Regions from separate parts of the Paenibacillus sp. WC2504 genome, predicted to be linked through region 1. Evidence: riboswitches for the same ligand, from Rfam matches in the RefSeq annotation. Region 1 holds a riboswitch; the other holds the start of a gene.

Region 1 (8,157 bases):
TAAGGATGAACGTGATGGTGTATAAGCCAGTCGCTCAAAATATGGCGCATGCTCAGCCAAAGTCGTTAACTGGTAAGCACCGGCTACCTCAACGATCTGGACTCCCCTTCCCTTGCGTTTAAATTCCGTGCGCATATCCTTAAGCAAGTCGCGAACAATGTACAAATCAAGCTCCATGACCTCAGCTATTTGTTTGGCATCCAATCCCTCGTCACCAGAGGCAAAGAGGAGTCCCTCAATAATCGATTTCATCTGTGGAAAACTGAGTGTCAATGTCTGAAACCTCCTCTTTGGCTTGAATCACGATATCTTCAAATAATTGATATTGATAACATACGACTTTTTTCATTTTCATCAATTCAAGAATGGCCAAAAACGTGACGACGATCTCTTCTCGAGTCATTTCATAATCGAATAATTTCGAGAAAAGCAGTTTGCCGCCTTTCACTTTTAGCAAATCTATAACCTCTCTAATCCGTTCTTTGACGGAAATTTCGTCTCTTCGAATTCTAGTAACAATATTACGGTTCACAAGCTTGCGAAGCGTACGCTGAAAAGCGAATAGCAAATCAGCAACGTCCAACCCTTCAACAGGGTTCTCCTGCACATGCGGCAGGAATGGCGTCAAGTCCTCAGGCTCACGGGTATACACCAGGCTCCGCTCTACTTCTTTATCTCTAAGCATATCTGCGATAGACTTGTACTTTCTGTACTCAATAAGTTTAGCGACCAACTCTGCACGAGGATCAAGCTCGTCTTCCATATCATCAAAATATTCGTCAAATTCAATAACAGGCGGCTTAGGCAGCAGCATTTTGCTTTTGATTGAGAGAAGTGTAGCGGCCATCACTAGAAACTCACTTGTAATCTCCAACTCCAGCTCTTGCATGGCTTGTACATAAGCTAAATACTGATCTGTAATTTCTTTGACAGGAATATTATAAATGTCGAGTTCATTTTTATCGATAAGATGAAGCAAAAGATCAAGGGGGCCTTCAAAAGCTTCTAACTTATAGGTAACTTTCATGTCATCTCCCCCTTGTCATAGTGAAAATATATTCATAACAAACTGTGCGGCAAACGGATAAATACGTTCCAGCGCCCATTGGCCGATAGGTGTAATCATCAAAACAATGACAAGAAAAAGTGCATAAAGCTGATTGCGGTCCATCCATCTTTGATTTTTCGAAGGAATAAGGCCTTTAAGGATATACCAACCATCTAGCGGATAAAGCGGTAATATATGTATAAGACAAATCATGAGATTGACAATGACGCCGTACTGCAAATAGACTCGCCATTGTTCCACGGTGATCGACTCGGATGCTCCTCCGAAAAAGGCAGGAAGAAAGAAGTAGAGCCACCAGAAAAACAAAGCGAGCAGCAAATTGGTAAAAGGACCTGCTGCATACACAATTGTAAGATAAAGTTTTGGCTTTTTAAACTGCATAGCCTCTACCGGCATTTTCTTCGACCAGCCGTATGGACCAAAAACAATCATCGCCAACCCCAAGGCATCTAAGTGTACCAAGGGGTTAAGCGATAAGCGTTTGCTGTCCCGGGCTGTCCGGTCACCGAGCAGCCAAGCAACTCCTGCATGTGCAGCATCATGGAGCGTCATAGCAATCAGGAAAGCGAGCAGCCTGGGAAGCAGTGATTCCAGATGATAATAAGAAAGCATTAGGAAGTGAATTGTTTCGTCAAGTTGGCCATCTCAATTGCCGTTACTGCCGCTTCCCAACCTTTGTTGCCTGCTTTCGTTCCCGCGCGTTCAACAGCTTGCTCGATGGAATCTGTCGTTAAAACACCAAAGATTGTTGGAATGCCTGTTTTCAAGTTAATGGCAGATACACCTTTTGCAACTTCACTGCACACATAATCAAAGTGAGGCGTTGAACCACGAATGACAGCGCCGAGGGTAATAACAGCATCATATTTCCCGCTCTCCGCCATTTTTTGAGCAATAAGCGGAAGTTCGAACGCGCCCGGTACCCAAGCAATATCCACTTCACTATCTTGCACGCCATGGCGTTTCAAAGCATCCTGCGCGCCGCCAAGCAATTTGGAAGTAATAAATTCATTGAAACGACCTACGACAATACCATATTTCAAATTCTGCGATACTAAATGTCCTTCATAAATTGTAGCCATGATTAAATTCTCCTTTTCTATATAAAAACCGTTATTTGAAGTGGAAAGATCAGATCCCGCTGCCGGAATCATGGAAGCTCAGCATGTGGCCTAGCTTTTGTTTTTTGGTCCGCAAATAATTTACGTTATCCTCTTTGCTTGCCATTTGAATCGGAACGCGTTCAACGACCTCGAGGCCGTAGCCTTCCAAACCCTTAATTTTGCGAGGGTTGTTCGTTAACAAGCGAAGCTGCGTAATGCCAAGATCTTTCAAGATTTGCGCGCCAATGCCATAATCACGAAGATCTGGAGCGAATCCAAGCTTAATATTCGCTTCTACAGTGTCTAATCCCTGCTCTTGCAAAGCATAAGCTTTTAATTTGTTGATCAGACCGATGCCGCGACCTTCCTGTCGCATATATAATAATACACCATTGCCCTCTTCATCAATCTGTTTTAATGCAGCATCGAGTTGAGGACCGCAATCGCAGCGATGTGAATGGAAAACATCGCCAGTTAAACACTCGGAATGCACACGAACCAGCGTTGGTTTGGAAGGATCAATTGTTCCTTTGACAAGGGCAACATGCTCTTTGTTATCCAGTTGATTCGTATAGGCGATTGCTTTAAAAGTGCCGAAATGCGTAGGCAGCTTAATTTCAACTTCACGCTCAACCAATTTCTCCTGTTGATTGCGATAGTGAATCAAATCTTGAATCGTAATGATGCACAACTCATGTTTCTTAGCGATTTCCATCAGGTCTGGAACCCGAGCCATCGTTCCGTCTTCCTTGATGACTTCACAAATGACTGCGGCAGGATAGGAGCCGCATAAAACAGCCAAATCAACCGCTGCTTCTGTATGTCCGGCTCTGCGAAGTACGCCGCCTTTTTTGGCGATTAACGGGAAAATATGACCTGGTCTCCGGAAATCCTGCGGTTTCGTATCCGGATCGATCAAGCCCATAACCGTTCTTGAACGCTCATGTGCGGAAATCCCCGTACTCGTCTCAACATGGTCTACAGAAACGGTAAAGGCAGTGCCATGATAATCGGTATTTCTAGCGACCATCGGCGGCAAGTCAAGCTCTTTCGCCCGTTCTTCCGTAATCGGCGTGCAAACTAGCCCGCGGCCTTCTTTGATCATGAAATTAATCACTTCCGGGGTCGTTTTATCCGCCAGTGCAATAAAATCCCCTTCGTTCTCGCGATCTTCGTCATCCACAGCGATAATTACTTTCCCTAAACTGAGATCTTTCAGTGCCTCTTCGATCGTGCTGAATTTTATTTCTGTCATATTCACCTCTCCTAACCGAACTATCTTTGTAAGCTAATTACCCTTACATAAAGCCATGATCCGCCAGAAAGCTTGCTGATAGCGTACTTTGCTTTTTACCGTTACCCGCTGAGGCATCAGCAGGACCGAACTTTAGCAGTCGTTCCATATATTTGCCCAGAACATCGCATTCCATGTTAATAGTATCTCCTGCTTTTTTATCATGCAGAACGGTTTGAGCCAGTGTATGCGGAATAATGGAAACCGCCAGATCGCGTTCTGTGACATCGACAACCGTAAGGGAGATCCCGTCAATGGTGATCGAGCCGCCAGCTATAATATATCGGAAAATGTGTTTATCCTCCGGTTCGAACCGATAAACAACCGCATTTTCTTCTGGAATCCGCGAAATAATCGTTGCTGTTGAATCTACATGTCCTTGCACAATGTGACCGCCGAAACGGCCGTTCGCCGCCATCGCTCGCTCCAAATTCACGCGCGTTCCGGCTTGCAGCTTGCGCAAATTCGTCTTGCGGTAAGTTTCCGGCATCACGTCTACGGAGAAAGATTCGTTGTCAAACGAAATGACCGTCAGACAAACGCCATTCACCGAAATGCTGTCTCCTAGATGAACATCCTCAAGGATCTTTCTTGCGCCAATCGTTAATACCATAGCTTGACCTACGCTATGAATGCGGCGCATGTGGCCGATTTCTTCAATAATGCCGGTAAACATGACAGCCCTCCATTCGTTAGCTCTTAAAAACCGGATACCCGGTTAGGCATACATCCGGTCCGAACTGCTCGACCTTTAACCGGTCGAGCGTAATTGCGTCATCCATCTTCGCGAAGCCTTCGAAGCTGATGTTCATAGGTGCTGCTTGCCCGCCGCCGATAATTTTCGGCGCAAACATCAGCACCAGCTTATCCAGCAGGCGCCGCTCCAGCATGGCGCCACTAAGCTTACCTCCACCCTCGAGGAGGATGGAGCCGATCTCTCGCTCGCCGAGCTGCTTCATGGCGAGCGTCAGATCCACCTGCGGGCCGTCTCCGCAGGTGAGGACCGTGATGCCGCGCGCTTCCAGCGCGGCACGCCGCTCTGCGGGCGCCTGTGCGGTGGCGAGCAGGATCGTCGGCTGACGATCCTGCTCGGTGAGCACCTGGGCGCCCAGCGGGACTCGCAAGCGCGAGTCCGCGACAATCCGTACCGGCTGTACAGCCGGTACGTCGCCGCGCGCGCTTAAGCGCGGGTCGTCGGCGATGACGGTGTCGACGCCGACCATGATCCCCTGATGCCGATGGCGCAGGGTATGCACGAATGCGCGCGATGCAGGCGACGTAATCCATTTGCTGTCGCCTGTTTTCGAGGCAATGCGGCCGTCGAGCGTGCTCGCTGTTTTCATCGTCACGAAAGGCATACGCGTGACGATGTATTTATTGAAAGCCTCGTTCATGGCCGAGGCTTCCTCTCCCAGCAGCCCGACGGACACGTCTATGCCATGGGCACGCAGTTTGGCGATTCCCGTGCCCGCAACCTGCGGGTTCGGGTCGGTACCCGCAACGACAACGCGCGCAACACCGGCCTCAATGAGACGGTCGCTGCAAGGCGGCGTTTTGCCGAAGTGGCTGCACGGTTCAAGTGTGACATACGCCGTGCTGCCCTTGGCTTCCTCGCCAGCCATCTGCAAAGCAAGAACCTCAGCATGGCCATGTCCGCGCTTCAGATGCGCTCCCATCCCCACGATACGCCCGTCTTTTACCAGAACGCATCCAACAACCGGATTAATCCCTGTTTGGCCAAGAGCACTCTCAGCCATTTGCAGAGCGAGCCTCATATAAGCTTCATCATTCAAGACATGCATGTGTGTTCACTGCCTTTCCAAGCTATTTTGAAATAGAATGCAAAAAGACCCCTCCGCATATCGGATAGGGGCCAGAGATTGTTTAGGTAACACGAAGAAGCTTCATCCATCCACACTTGCTGCATTTTTGATCAAATCAAACAAGCACGACGTATCCATGCCAAAGCATAGACCTGCCGAATTTTTGTTCTCGTGAAAAAATGTACAAGTATGCATAGCGAATCTAATGTTCGCGTATTCCTTCTCCCATCCAGACTATACTGTCGGTCCCGGATTCTCACCGGGTCAGCCGTAGCGAAGCTGTATGTCAGGTACCGCTAGCTTCAAAACGGGTCACGGACTAATCGAAAGCAGCCAAACCAGCCTGCTATCAAATCACCGCCGGTGTGGAATTTCACCACGCCCCGAAGGTTTGCACACATATGAAAAGTAACTTATGAAAAATTTATCACTCACTCATCGAAAAAGCAAGGTCTATTTTACCTCGCCCTACAAAAACCGACTCTTTTTGCGCCGCCTCAACCCGATTCCGCCTATGTTAACCTAATGTTCCCTCCCTTCTGAATGGAAAATACTGGCATCGCGTGCGCAAGTTCTGCCTTCATTTAACGGACCTCACAGCCGCTATTCCCGTTAAATCAGCATTTCTCAGCTCTAACGGACTCCAGAGTCGTTATCGGGTCAATTCACGGCCATTTTTATCGCAATGATCGTAAATAGCGGCTCTCGTGTCCGTTAAATTTTCATAGAGCCTTATTTCTGTGAAATATGGTCATCTCTGTCCGTTAGCTTACGTCCCGCAGCTCCCGTTGAAGCACCATACTGCAGCTCCCTCTAATAAAAAAACCTGCTGACGATTGTCAGCAGGCTCTTCGATGTTTTCGTATTAAACTTCTACAACTTCTACTTTTTCCATCAAGTCTCTGCCTTTGAAAGCATCAACTAGTTCCATACCTTTGGACACTTTACCGAATACAGTATGTTGTCCATCAAGGTGAGGCTGTGGTTGGTAAGCGATGTAGAATTGGCTTCCACCTGTGTTTCTGCCTGCATGAGCCATAGCCAAGGAGCCGCGCTCATGTTTGTTCGGGTTGATTTCACAGTTGATTTGGTAGCCTGGGCCACCAGTTCCTGTGCCGGATGGACAACCGCCTTGTGCCACGAATCCTGGGATTACGCGATGAAAAACAAGTCCGTTGTAGAAACCGGAGTTTGCTAATTTTTCAAAATTGGCAACGGTATTAGGCGCGTCTTTTTCGAAAAGATCGATTAGAACTTCGCCACCGCCTGCTAGTTTAATTTTTGCTTGTTTGGCCATTGTGGTCCACTCCTTTAGACAATAATATCTTATTCTACTATGAAAAGATGCATTTCACAAATTTGCCTTTTCAGTTGAGTATAGAAAGCTAGTTCCCGCAAGCCAAAAAAACTATCCCTCAAGTCCTGAAGAACTGAGGGATAGCCCTTACTCAGCCTGGAAATCCAGCTGTATGCTATGTTAAACCGTTTTGCTCACTTGTTTCATTCTTGCTGGAATTAGATCGTTCCCGACAATATTGTCGAACGTCTCGCGCTTCACGACGAGATCGCTTTGCCCCTCGCTCACAAAAACTACGCCTGGACGGCGAATCCGATTGTAATTACTTGCCATCGCATAGTTATATGCGCCTGTGCAAGAGACGGCAAGCACATCGCCCGAGTTCACTTTCGGGAGGTTCACGTCCCAGATCAGCATATCTCCGCTCTCACAGCATTTGCCTGCAATCGATACGAGCTCGGTTGGCTCTTCGGTTGCGCGGTTCGCCAGCATAGCTTCATACACGGCCTCATACAAGGCTGGGCGCGGGTTATCCGTCATTCCGCCATCGACAGATACATATTTACGAACGCCAGGAATATCTTTCGCCGTTCCAACGGTGTACAAAGTTGTTCCTGCATCTCCAACGATGCTGCGGCCCGGCTCCACCCAGATTTCGGGAAGCGGATATTCGTTGCGTCCGAAATTGTCTTTAATCGCATCCGTAATAGCTTTCACATAGACGGACACAGGAAGCGGAGTATCTTCGTTCACATAACGGATACCGAAGCCTCCGCCAAGGTTAATGACTTTGAACGTTACGTCAATTTCTTGACGAACTTGAACGGCAAAGCTGGCCATTTTCTCGGCAGCCATGCGGAAGCCTTCCACTTCAAAAATTTGCGAACCGATATGAGAATGAATACCGAGCAGTTCCAAATGGCTCAGCTTGGAAGCCTCTTCCACCGCGCGGAATGCGGAACCGTTGCCTAGATCGAAACCGAACTTGGAATCCGTTTGGCCTGTGGAAATATATTCATGTGTATGTGCCTCAACACCAGGTGTGATGCGCAGTAAAATCTTCACTTTTTGACGTTTCTCACCGGCAATGGCGTTCAGCATTTGAAGCTCGATAAAATTATCTACAACGAAACAGCCGATTTTCGCATCAATCGCCATCTCGATCTCGTCAATTGTTTTGTTGTTGCCGTGGAAATGAATCCGCTCTGCCGGGAACCCGGCTTGAAGAGCCGTATACAGCTCGCCGTCCGATACAACATCGAGGGACATGCCTTCTTCTTCAACAATGCGGCACATCGCCATCACACAGAAAGCTTTGCTCGCATAAGCCACTTGGAATTTGAGACCGGACGCTTTGAAAGCATCTACAAACTCGCGGCAACGTTCACGCACAAGAGCTTCATCAAACACATATAAAGGTGTCCCATATTCAGCAACCAGCTTCGTTGCGTCGACACCACCGATTTCAAGGTGACCTTGACCGTTAATTTTACTTGTACCATGCAAATACATAGCTTCATTTCCCCCTCACCCTGAACCTGCTGCTGCTCATATTTCGCTCAAACGGCCGA
Region 2 (8,157 bases), 4.4 Mb from region 1:
TATGCATACGATCCGCGCTGGACTTCCGCTTTTGCGTAAATCAGACGCCGGACATTTGGTAGCCACAACAAGCGTTGGCGGTCTAGTGGGACAACCTTTCAATGAAATCTACTGCTCGGCTAAATTTGCCGTTGAAGGTTTATTAGAAAGTTTAGCTACGTACTACAAGCCAACCTTCAACATTGATGTTACGCTGCTTGAGCCCGGCGCGATTGCAACTAATTTTAACCAGACGGTCCTTGGGCATGTCCAACAAACCGGCGGCATTCTGGAAGATGAATATAAACCGATCATCACGCAATATTTGGACGCCTTCTCCAAACGGAACTCGGTGCCCCAAACGTCGGAATCGGTCGCCGAAGTCATGGTGAAGCTGATGGAAATGGATCCGAAACCGCTGCGCATTCGCACTTCAGAGGCGGCGGAAGCTTTTGTACAATATAAAGTCAGCCAAGACCCTACCGGTTTGGACGGTATGCTGAACACACGTAAGCTGCATTTGAATTTATAAAAAAATCAGGACCCGCCTAACCGTTCAACGGATAAGGCAGGTCCTTTTGTTTTTACACATGCGCAATAAGCTGGCCTTCTTTGACTGTAACGTCATAGGCCGTAAGGCTTTTGGTCGGCACATTCAGGCACGCGCCTGAGTGAAGATCGAATGTCCAGCCATGCATCGAACATACGAATTCCCCTTTTTCAGCCTCCACAATAGCTCCCGCATGCGGGCATCGGCTGGAGACGAGCCTGTACGTTGCTTGATCCTCAGCTTGAATTAACCAATACAAGTTCTTATCGAACACAACTTCTGCGGGCAGCTTGGTGAAACTTTCGACAGGCCCTAACAGCACTTCTTTCATGTAGACACTCCCCTGTTTATTCTGTTTCAGCATACAGTTTACTACATTTTTTAGTTCAGGTGATTCAAGCCAACACATAATTTCCCACAATGTTACGATAGGATGTCCATAATCTTACGGTACATTTAGGTTGTAAGGGAGAGGCACCTCACCTACATACCCCAAAATCGAGAGGAGTTTTCTACAATGAAAACACAATGGAAACGTCGCGCAAGTCAAGCTAGTCTGCTAGCTTTTATGGTAACAATGGCTTTCGGAGCAGTAGGCAGCGCATCAGCGGCTGACACGACTACAACAGATACGAAAGCAAGCACTGCAATCACATCAGCAACACCGGTAATGGCAACCAGCGCGGTTCAGCTGCACTCGGTCTCAGGCAGCCTGTTGCTGCAACCAGCTCATGAGCGTAACTATTTGAAGCTATTGGTCAGCAACTATGCTCCGGAGAGCTTGACTGCATGGAAACAAGCGTTAGAGGATCGGAAACAAGCTGAAAGCGAGATGCCGAAGCCTGCTTTTGCCAAAACAATGGTGATCAAAAGCGCAGCTACAATTCAGCCAGCTACGCCAGGTACGTTGGAAACTAAAATGTTCAAACTCGATCCTGCTCAACCGGCTCCAACTTTACCTGACGGCGAAGCGGCTCAATTGCTCCCAAGTAAAGAAGCAATGAAGTTCACCGTTATCAAAGACGGCGCGGACGCTACCGCGACCATCCAAGCACTTCCACTTGAGGGAACAGCTATCTCTGGTGATATAATTAAAGCAGAATCATCCGAAGCGTTCAAGCGCCAACAAAAGCTAGCGGAAGCTGTCGAAGCTGTCGATGCAGCTACGATCCAAAGCCTGTTGCCTGAGCTGCTCACGGATTACAAAAAAGAAACGGAATCGCTGCGCAACTTCGCAAAAACATTGAAAGAACAAGCTGCCAAAGCAGATGAGAAATCAGCAGAGAAAGCTGAAGAATCTAACTAACTTTTTATAGATAAAAGCAAGTTGACTTTTCCGGTGGACCGAACGCAAAATTATGCGAACGGCTCCACCTTTTCCCCATCGCTGAGTAGAAAAAAGGAGAAATCTGCATGTATCGCATTCATTTAGTAGAAGACGAAGAGCATCTCAGGGGCGTACTGGCCGCCTATTTGGAGAAAGAGGGGTGGCAAGTGCGTTCGTTCGCTGACGGGACCTCGGCAAGATCCGCTATATCCGAGCGGCCGGACTTGTGGGTCCTCGATATCATGCTCCCCGGCGTAGACGGCTATCAGCTTATGCGCGAGATTAAGGCGGATCAGCCGGCGCAGCCCGTTATTTTCATATCGGCGCGAGATGCGGATATCGATCGAATCGTTGGCCTGGAGATGGGTAGCGATGACTACTTGGCCAAGCCTTTTTTACCTCGCGAGCTTGTCATTCGCACTCGCAAGCTGCTGGAGCGCGTGTACGGCGGACACCCTGCCGGCCTGATGCCTGCACAGCTGGAACGCCGCACGAAGCTGAATGTGGCTCCTTATTTGATCGATGAGCAAGCACGCACAGTAACTGCAGAGGATGGCACCAAACTGGAGCTGACCTCCAAGGAATTTGAGCTGCTGCTATATTTGGTGAGCCATCATGGGCAAGTGCTAGAGCGTGAACAAGTGCTCCAAGCTGTTTGGGGAATCGACTACTTCGGAACAGACCGGGTCGTGGATGATTTGGTACGAAGACTTCGCCGCAAGCTGCCGGAACTGCGTTTAGAAACCGTATATGGATACGGGTACAGGATGGTGAAAGCATGACGCTTCGATTAGGACAATGGCCGCTGGCCATGAAGCTTTGGGGAGCATTCGCGGCTTTGACGCTGCTTATTTTTACGCTGCTTGCCGTTCTGCTGCCTTGGACGTTGAAAGGTTTTTTTACAGAGCAGCTGTACGATATTTTACTGGATACGCAAAGTGGGCTTCGCATGGAAGCTACGACGTTGGCGGCACCGACCCTAACGCTGGCAACCAAGGGTACAACCGAGCAAATGACGGATATCATAACGAATGTAAAAACGTTGACACCTATCAATCAAGCTATCCCTGATGCTGATGCCTCAGAAACGGAAACAATGCCGAAGGCGACTAGCATACAAATGGGCAGCGCTATATCTGCTACCCCATTGGAAGCCTCTATTGCAACGAAGGTGATGTCTCCCTTTACAGCAACCTTGAGCGCTCCGGCAATCCGGCACTTTACGATTAGCGGAACCCAAGAGTCACTGGCCCTTAGCAAATCTTTCACGAGCGGAGAGCCGTTCATGCAAGCCATGGAACAGGATGCTTTTGCCCAAAAACAGCCCGTTGCCAAGTATACGACCATCATTGATAAGAAAAGTATCTTTTACGTGATTCGCAAAGAAGTTGTTCAGGGCCAACCCAACTTTATCGTTTCCTATGCCTGGGGCAATTATCGCAATGACCTAGTCATGACCATGTTCGGCAGACTTATGCTGATGATGGTTGGTCTCATCGTGATTTCATGGCTGCCCTGTCTGATCATCGCGCGGTATTTCACTCGTCCGCTCGTTCTGATGGAGCAGCACGTTGGGCGTATGGCTGAACGAGATTGGCATGACCCGATTGAAACCGGGCGCAAAGATGAAGTAGGACGTCTGGCCAAAGCGATTGAAGCGATGCGGCAGCGTCTCGTGCGCCAGGACCGCGCGCAGCAATTTTTCCTTCAGCATACTTCTCACGAACTGAAGACCCCGGTCATGGTGATCCGCAGCTATGCCCAGTCCATTCTCGACGGCGTTTTCCCGAAAGGGACCTTAGGCGAAAGCTTAGGCGTCATTCTGAAGGAAGGCGAGCGCCTCGAGAAGCGGATTCGCGACCTGCTGCTGCTCAACAAGCTGAACTATGTCACCGCTCGCGAGAAGCCGTTCCGCCCTTTCGAGCTGCACGAGGTCATTGAAGACGTGGTTGAACGGCTGCGCTATCGCCGTCCTGAAATCGAGTGGGAGATGGAGCTCCCTCCCGCTACTCTGCATGGCGATCCCGATCAATGGAAAATCGCCTTGGAGAACATGCTCGACAACCAGCTCCGCTATGCCAAAAGCGGAATCCGGATTCTCCTCACGCCGTCATCCCATGGCGATGGCAAGGAAGCTGCAGCCGGATTCTCGCGGCTGCAGATCAGCAACGATGGTCCGCCGCTCGATCAAGCGATCGCGGACAGCCTCTTTGAGCCCTTCCGTTCTGGCGGGGACGGCCAGTTCGGGCTTGGTCTTGCCATCGTGAAGCAGATCATGGACCATCACGGTATGACGGTGCGGGCCGCGAATGAGCGAGGCGGGGTTGCCTTTTACCTTGAGCCTGGGGAAACAGCGCAAATGGATAGTAAACTCAAGGTCCCGAAGGTTTCGTGAGATGTCGGCGAAAACGTCGAGAGGCAAACAAAAGAGGCTTCCCATGGTCATCATGTGACCGAGGGAGAGCCTCTTTCTTGAGTTTTTATGCCGCCGATTTGCTTTGATTGCGGCTCATGACCCACAAGGTGAGCCAAATAACGATGAAGCCGGCGAGCTGTCCTACGGTTAGCTTTTGCCCGAAGACAAGCCAGTTCACGCAGACGCCAACCGCGGGGAACGCAAGCTCCGCCAACGTGGCGAAAAACGCCTTGGTCGAGGACAGCCCCTTATAATAGAGGAGCATGGAGAGCAAGCCCGGGAAAAACGCCTGGAATAACATGTTAACGGCAATAAGTATCAAGCCGCCGCTAGTTCCGGTTACGTGCCAAGCATCGCCGCTAGCCACAAGTACGACTGTCAGCAATGGGATGGCAAGCAGGAAACGCAGCGAAGTAACAATGGGGAAATCCAGTTTTTTCTGCAGCAAGAACTTGCCCATGACCGTCGATCCGCCCCATAAGCTGGCTGCAAGAATTGAAAATAAGCAGCTTAGGGTACCCAAATCTTTGAGGCCCATCTCTGGCGACGAAAAGCCGAATGTCAGCAAATACGTGCCTAGCAGCGCCACCGCAATATAAGCAAAAAATTTAGAAGGCAGCGTCTCTTTGAGCATCACGCGAGCTAAAATAATAGCAAATAAGGGCTGTAATTTCTGTAAAAGTAAAATCGCGTTCGCATTACCATGCGAGAATGCGGCTGTAAACAAAATCGTTGCTATCGCCGACCCGCCCCAAGAGATGAACAGCAACGCGCCGATGACTCCTAGCGACAGCTTACCAATCAAGGTTTTCCGGTACTTCACGAGTATTGGCAGCGCGTAGCAGGCAAGGAGCAAGTGCTCAATAAATACGATTTGCGCGGAAGAAAAGCTTTTTAACAGCAAGATCCGAAAGAGCGGGTCGAGCCCCCAAAGCGTAGCACCTAGCGCCACATACCAAACTCCGCTAATGCCCCCTGAGCGCGCTGAAACCACATTCGCGTGCTTTGTTCCTAGCTTAAATACATTTTCCAATTCAAAAACCTCCTAAGGAATTTTTGAATTGAACCCTCTGAAAAGAGACAATGCCCCCGCTTCATGATCAGCGGGGGCATTGACAAACAGACCTGTCAAATACCTGAGTTTTTGACAAGCTGTTTTTCACCTTCTCCCATCCGGACTATAACCGTCGGCCCTGGAATCTCACCAAGTCAGTCCCAGCCTAACAGGCCGGGAGTCGCGGGCTTGAGATACATATACACGTATCCTCACCGCCGGTAGGGAATTGCACCCTGCCCCGAAGGTTCAATTATTCAGTTTGTGGTCACTTACAAAACATAAGTGATATTTATTCCTGAATATTAGCACCATAAAATAAAAAAAGCAAGGATTTTTCATCCTTGCTATAAGCTAAGATATTTCCACTCATTTTCCGATATATAACTTGTTAGCCTATCAATCATAAAGGAGGAGACTCATGGACGTTCCTGCGCTTTCCATGTCCGTAGCTCAGGGCAGCTTAGCTCAAGCTGTACAAATACGGGTTCTTAGCATGGCTAAAGATCAATCCACGCAACAAGCTCAGCAAATGGTACAAATGATGCAACAAAGTGTTCAACCAAACTTGGGTGGGAATCTAGATATTAGTGTCTAGTTTTACCCTTTGGAGAAGGAGAATGAAGAATTCTCCTTCTTTTTTGCTATTGATGTTGTATAATCGTGACATCTGCCACGCTGCCATTATTTCATTTTAGCAATCGGAATATGGAAATATAGAATCAAGAAAACCACACCTACTAAACACAGCAACCACGCCCATAACGGCCTCGTAAAATGCAACCGCAGCCCAATGAACATGAAAACCCAAACCGCAATTGACCACCAAAAATTCCAGTTGTTATGATAAGTAAGCATTTTTATTAACAGAAATAGTCCTTCAATGCAGGTAAATACAGCCGACCAAATGGCAATATAGACCACTTGTCTCAGCGGACGCGACTTAAGTGGATATTTGTGTAAGTACACCATTACAATGCACGGTAGATTAGTAAAAGCAATCATAAAATCTGCGATGGTATGGTTAGGCGTTACCGCGGATTTATGAAATTCCCATAGCGAGAAATTATAGCTTAGAAGGCTAATGAGAAAATCCACGCAGATGGCAAAAAGAATAGTTGGATAATAGGTCTTCCAGTTTCTCCAATCCCCTAAAAACCAAGCTGCAATCAAGCATAACAAGGCAATGACTACAGGCAAATATGAACTGATCAACGCTGTTATGTGACCCATCACTTAGCTCCATTCCATCAAACTTGTGCTGCCTCCGTTCAACCCTGTGCTCCTGTGGTTATTATTTCTATAAATGTTGTTTCATATGAAACAGAACGCAATTGACTTACCATTCTTCGCACTCACGCCGTTTTTCGCCGTTGCATCAATGGTTTCAAGCTATCCAGATTCGCACAAATCGTCCCGGCAATAACAGTTACCACGCCTACAGCTGTGACCCAAGTGATGCTCTCACCATAAAACACGACCCCCACCGCCAGGGCAATCAATGGAGAAATGTACAGCCATGTCGCTGGAAAAACCGGATTCGTTTTGGCCACTAACCAATAGAACAGACTATGTCCTACCATAGAGCCAATCACGATTAAATACAGTAGAGAGCCGGCTGCTTTTGGAGAAAATAAGCTGTGAACGTCCACAGGTTCTGTAAAAAATGAAAGAATCAGCAGCAGCAACCCTCCGCATATCATCTGCGCCGCGTTCAGCGCAATCGGCGATGCCTCAGGAAATTGCTGAATGACCTTTTTGGAATATAGAGCTCCCATACAATAGAACAGTTCTCCGACCAGAATCGCCACGCTCCCGATCACCCAAATGATGTTGGCGGATACCGCAAGTTGTGGCAGCAAGAGGATGATAATACCTGCAAAGCCGAGTATGCAGCCAAATACAGAGAGCATTGTCGTCTTCAGACGCAACACGAAGGTTTGGAGCATGAGAATCATAATCGGTCCAGTAGCCGATAAAACGGCCGCAATCCCGGAAGAAACATATTGCTCCGCCCAATACAAAGTTGAGAATGTGCCAAATGTAAGACCGATGCCTGTTAGCAGCATTTCTTTGCGAAATAAAAGAGCTAGGGTCGCTTTTTTCCGCCACAATAACCAACCGAACAAAAGCATCCCTGCAATAAAAAACCTCAAGCCTGCTGAAAAAAATGGCGGCGCTGACGCATCCACCCCGACCTTAATCGCCAGAAATGTCGTGCCAAAAATTAGACAGATAAGCAAATAATTAAAAATAATCATGACTGTTCCCCCTCTTGGTATGTATCATACTAGGTAAGCAACAGATCAGATGTGTAACACTAGAACAGTTTTCTAATGATTGTTGTATCATAGAGTAAACAGAGGGGGAAAATCGGATGAAGACGCCAGGAACATCTGGAAAAGAAGCTAATCTGCTTTTCAGGCAAGCTTATGAGTATATGGTTACCCGCATGGATCGCGGCGAGTGGCAAGCCCATGACAAGCTCCCCTCCATCCGGCGTCTTGCCGAAGAGCTGCAGGTGCATAGGCTGACAGTTTTTCGTGCTTATCAGCTGCTGAAGCAGCATCAGAAAGTTTACGTCAAAGAGAAATCCGGTTATTACGTAAGTCCTTGCAAGACGGAGGAGCAATCCCCGACGGAGCATGCGGAAAGAGGTCATTCATTCACAACGTCCAACCCTTTAAAAAACTCGCTGTCAGAAATCCAGCAAATCCCTGTCACATACCAATTCTCGCAAGCTTTGATCGATCCCAACTTGCTGCCGAATCTTTTTTTGTCCGAACATGTAAAAAAGGTTTTCGACATTTATCCTAAGCTCATGGGTACCT

Evidence for each region. A riboswitch is a leader RNA that binds a small molecule or an ion and turns the genes downstream of it on or off. The one in region 1 is predicted to bind FMN.
Region 2: it holds a riboswitch for FMN, as region 1 does, so the genes downstream of both, ACUN27_RS03215 (DMT family transporter) here and ribD (bifunctional diaminohydroxyphosphoribosylaminopyrimidine deaminase/5-amino-6-(5-phosphoribosylamino)uracil reductase RibD) in region 1, are expected to answer to the same signal.

Annotation. Positions count from the first base shown of each region.
Region 1 covers NZ_JBQZFH010000001.1:5,093,953-5,102,109, forward strand. The annotation lists gene scpB (SMC-Scp complex subunit ScpB) at 1-252, opposite strand, end outside; gene ACUN27_RS23075 (segregation and condensation protein A) at 236-1,027, opposite strand; gene ACUN27_RS23080 (site-2 protease family protein) at 1,043-1,681, opposite strand; gene ribH (6,7-dimethyl-8-ribityllumazine synthase) at 1,681-2,151, opposite strand; gene ACUN27_RS23090 (bifunctional 3,4-dihydroxy-2-butanone-4-phosphate synthase/GTP cyclohydrolase II) at 2,201-3,427, opposite strand; gene ribE (riboflavin synthase) at 3,471-4,142, opposite strand; gene ribD (bifunctional diaminohydroxyphosphoribosylaminopyrimidine deaminase/5-amino-6-(5-phosphoribosylamino)uracil reductase RibD) at 4,159-5,268, opposite strand; FMN riboswitch at 5,503-5,684, opposite strand; gene ACUN27_RS23105 (peptidylprolyl isomerase) at 6,155-6,586, opposite strand; gene lysA (diaminopimelate decarboxylase) at 6,767-8,098, opposite strand.
Region 2 covers NZ_JBQZFH010000001.1:683,780-691,936, reverse strand. The annotation lists gene ACUN27_RS03240 (SDR family oxidoreductase) at 1-511, shown strand, start outside; gene ACUN27_RS03235 (Rieske (2Fe-2S) protein) at 564-860, opposite strand; gene ACUN27_RS03230 (hypothetical protein) at 1,047-1,835, shown strand; gene ACUN27_RS03225 (response regulator transcription factor) at 1,943-2,638, shown strand; gene ACUN27_RS03220 (HAMP domain-containing sensor histidine kinase) at 2,635-4,251, shown strand; gene ACUN27_RS03215 (DMT family transporter) at 4,337-5,266, opposite strand; FMN riboswitch at 5,430-5,579, opposite strand; gene ACUN27_RS03210 (YjfB family protein) at 5,748-5,924, shown strand; gene ACUN27_RS03205 (CBO0543 family protein) at 6,011-6,559, opposite strand; gene ACUN27_RS03200 (DMT family transporter) at 6,682-7,587, opposite strand; gene ACUN27_RS03195 (aminotransferase-like domain-containing protein) at 7,704-8,157, shown strand, end outside.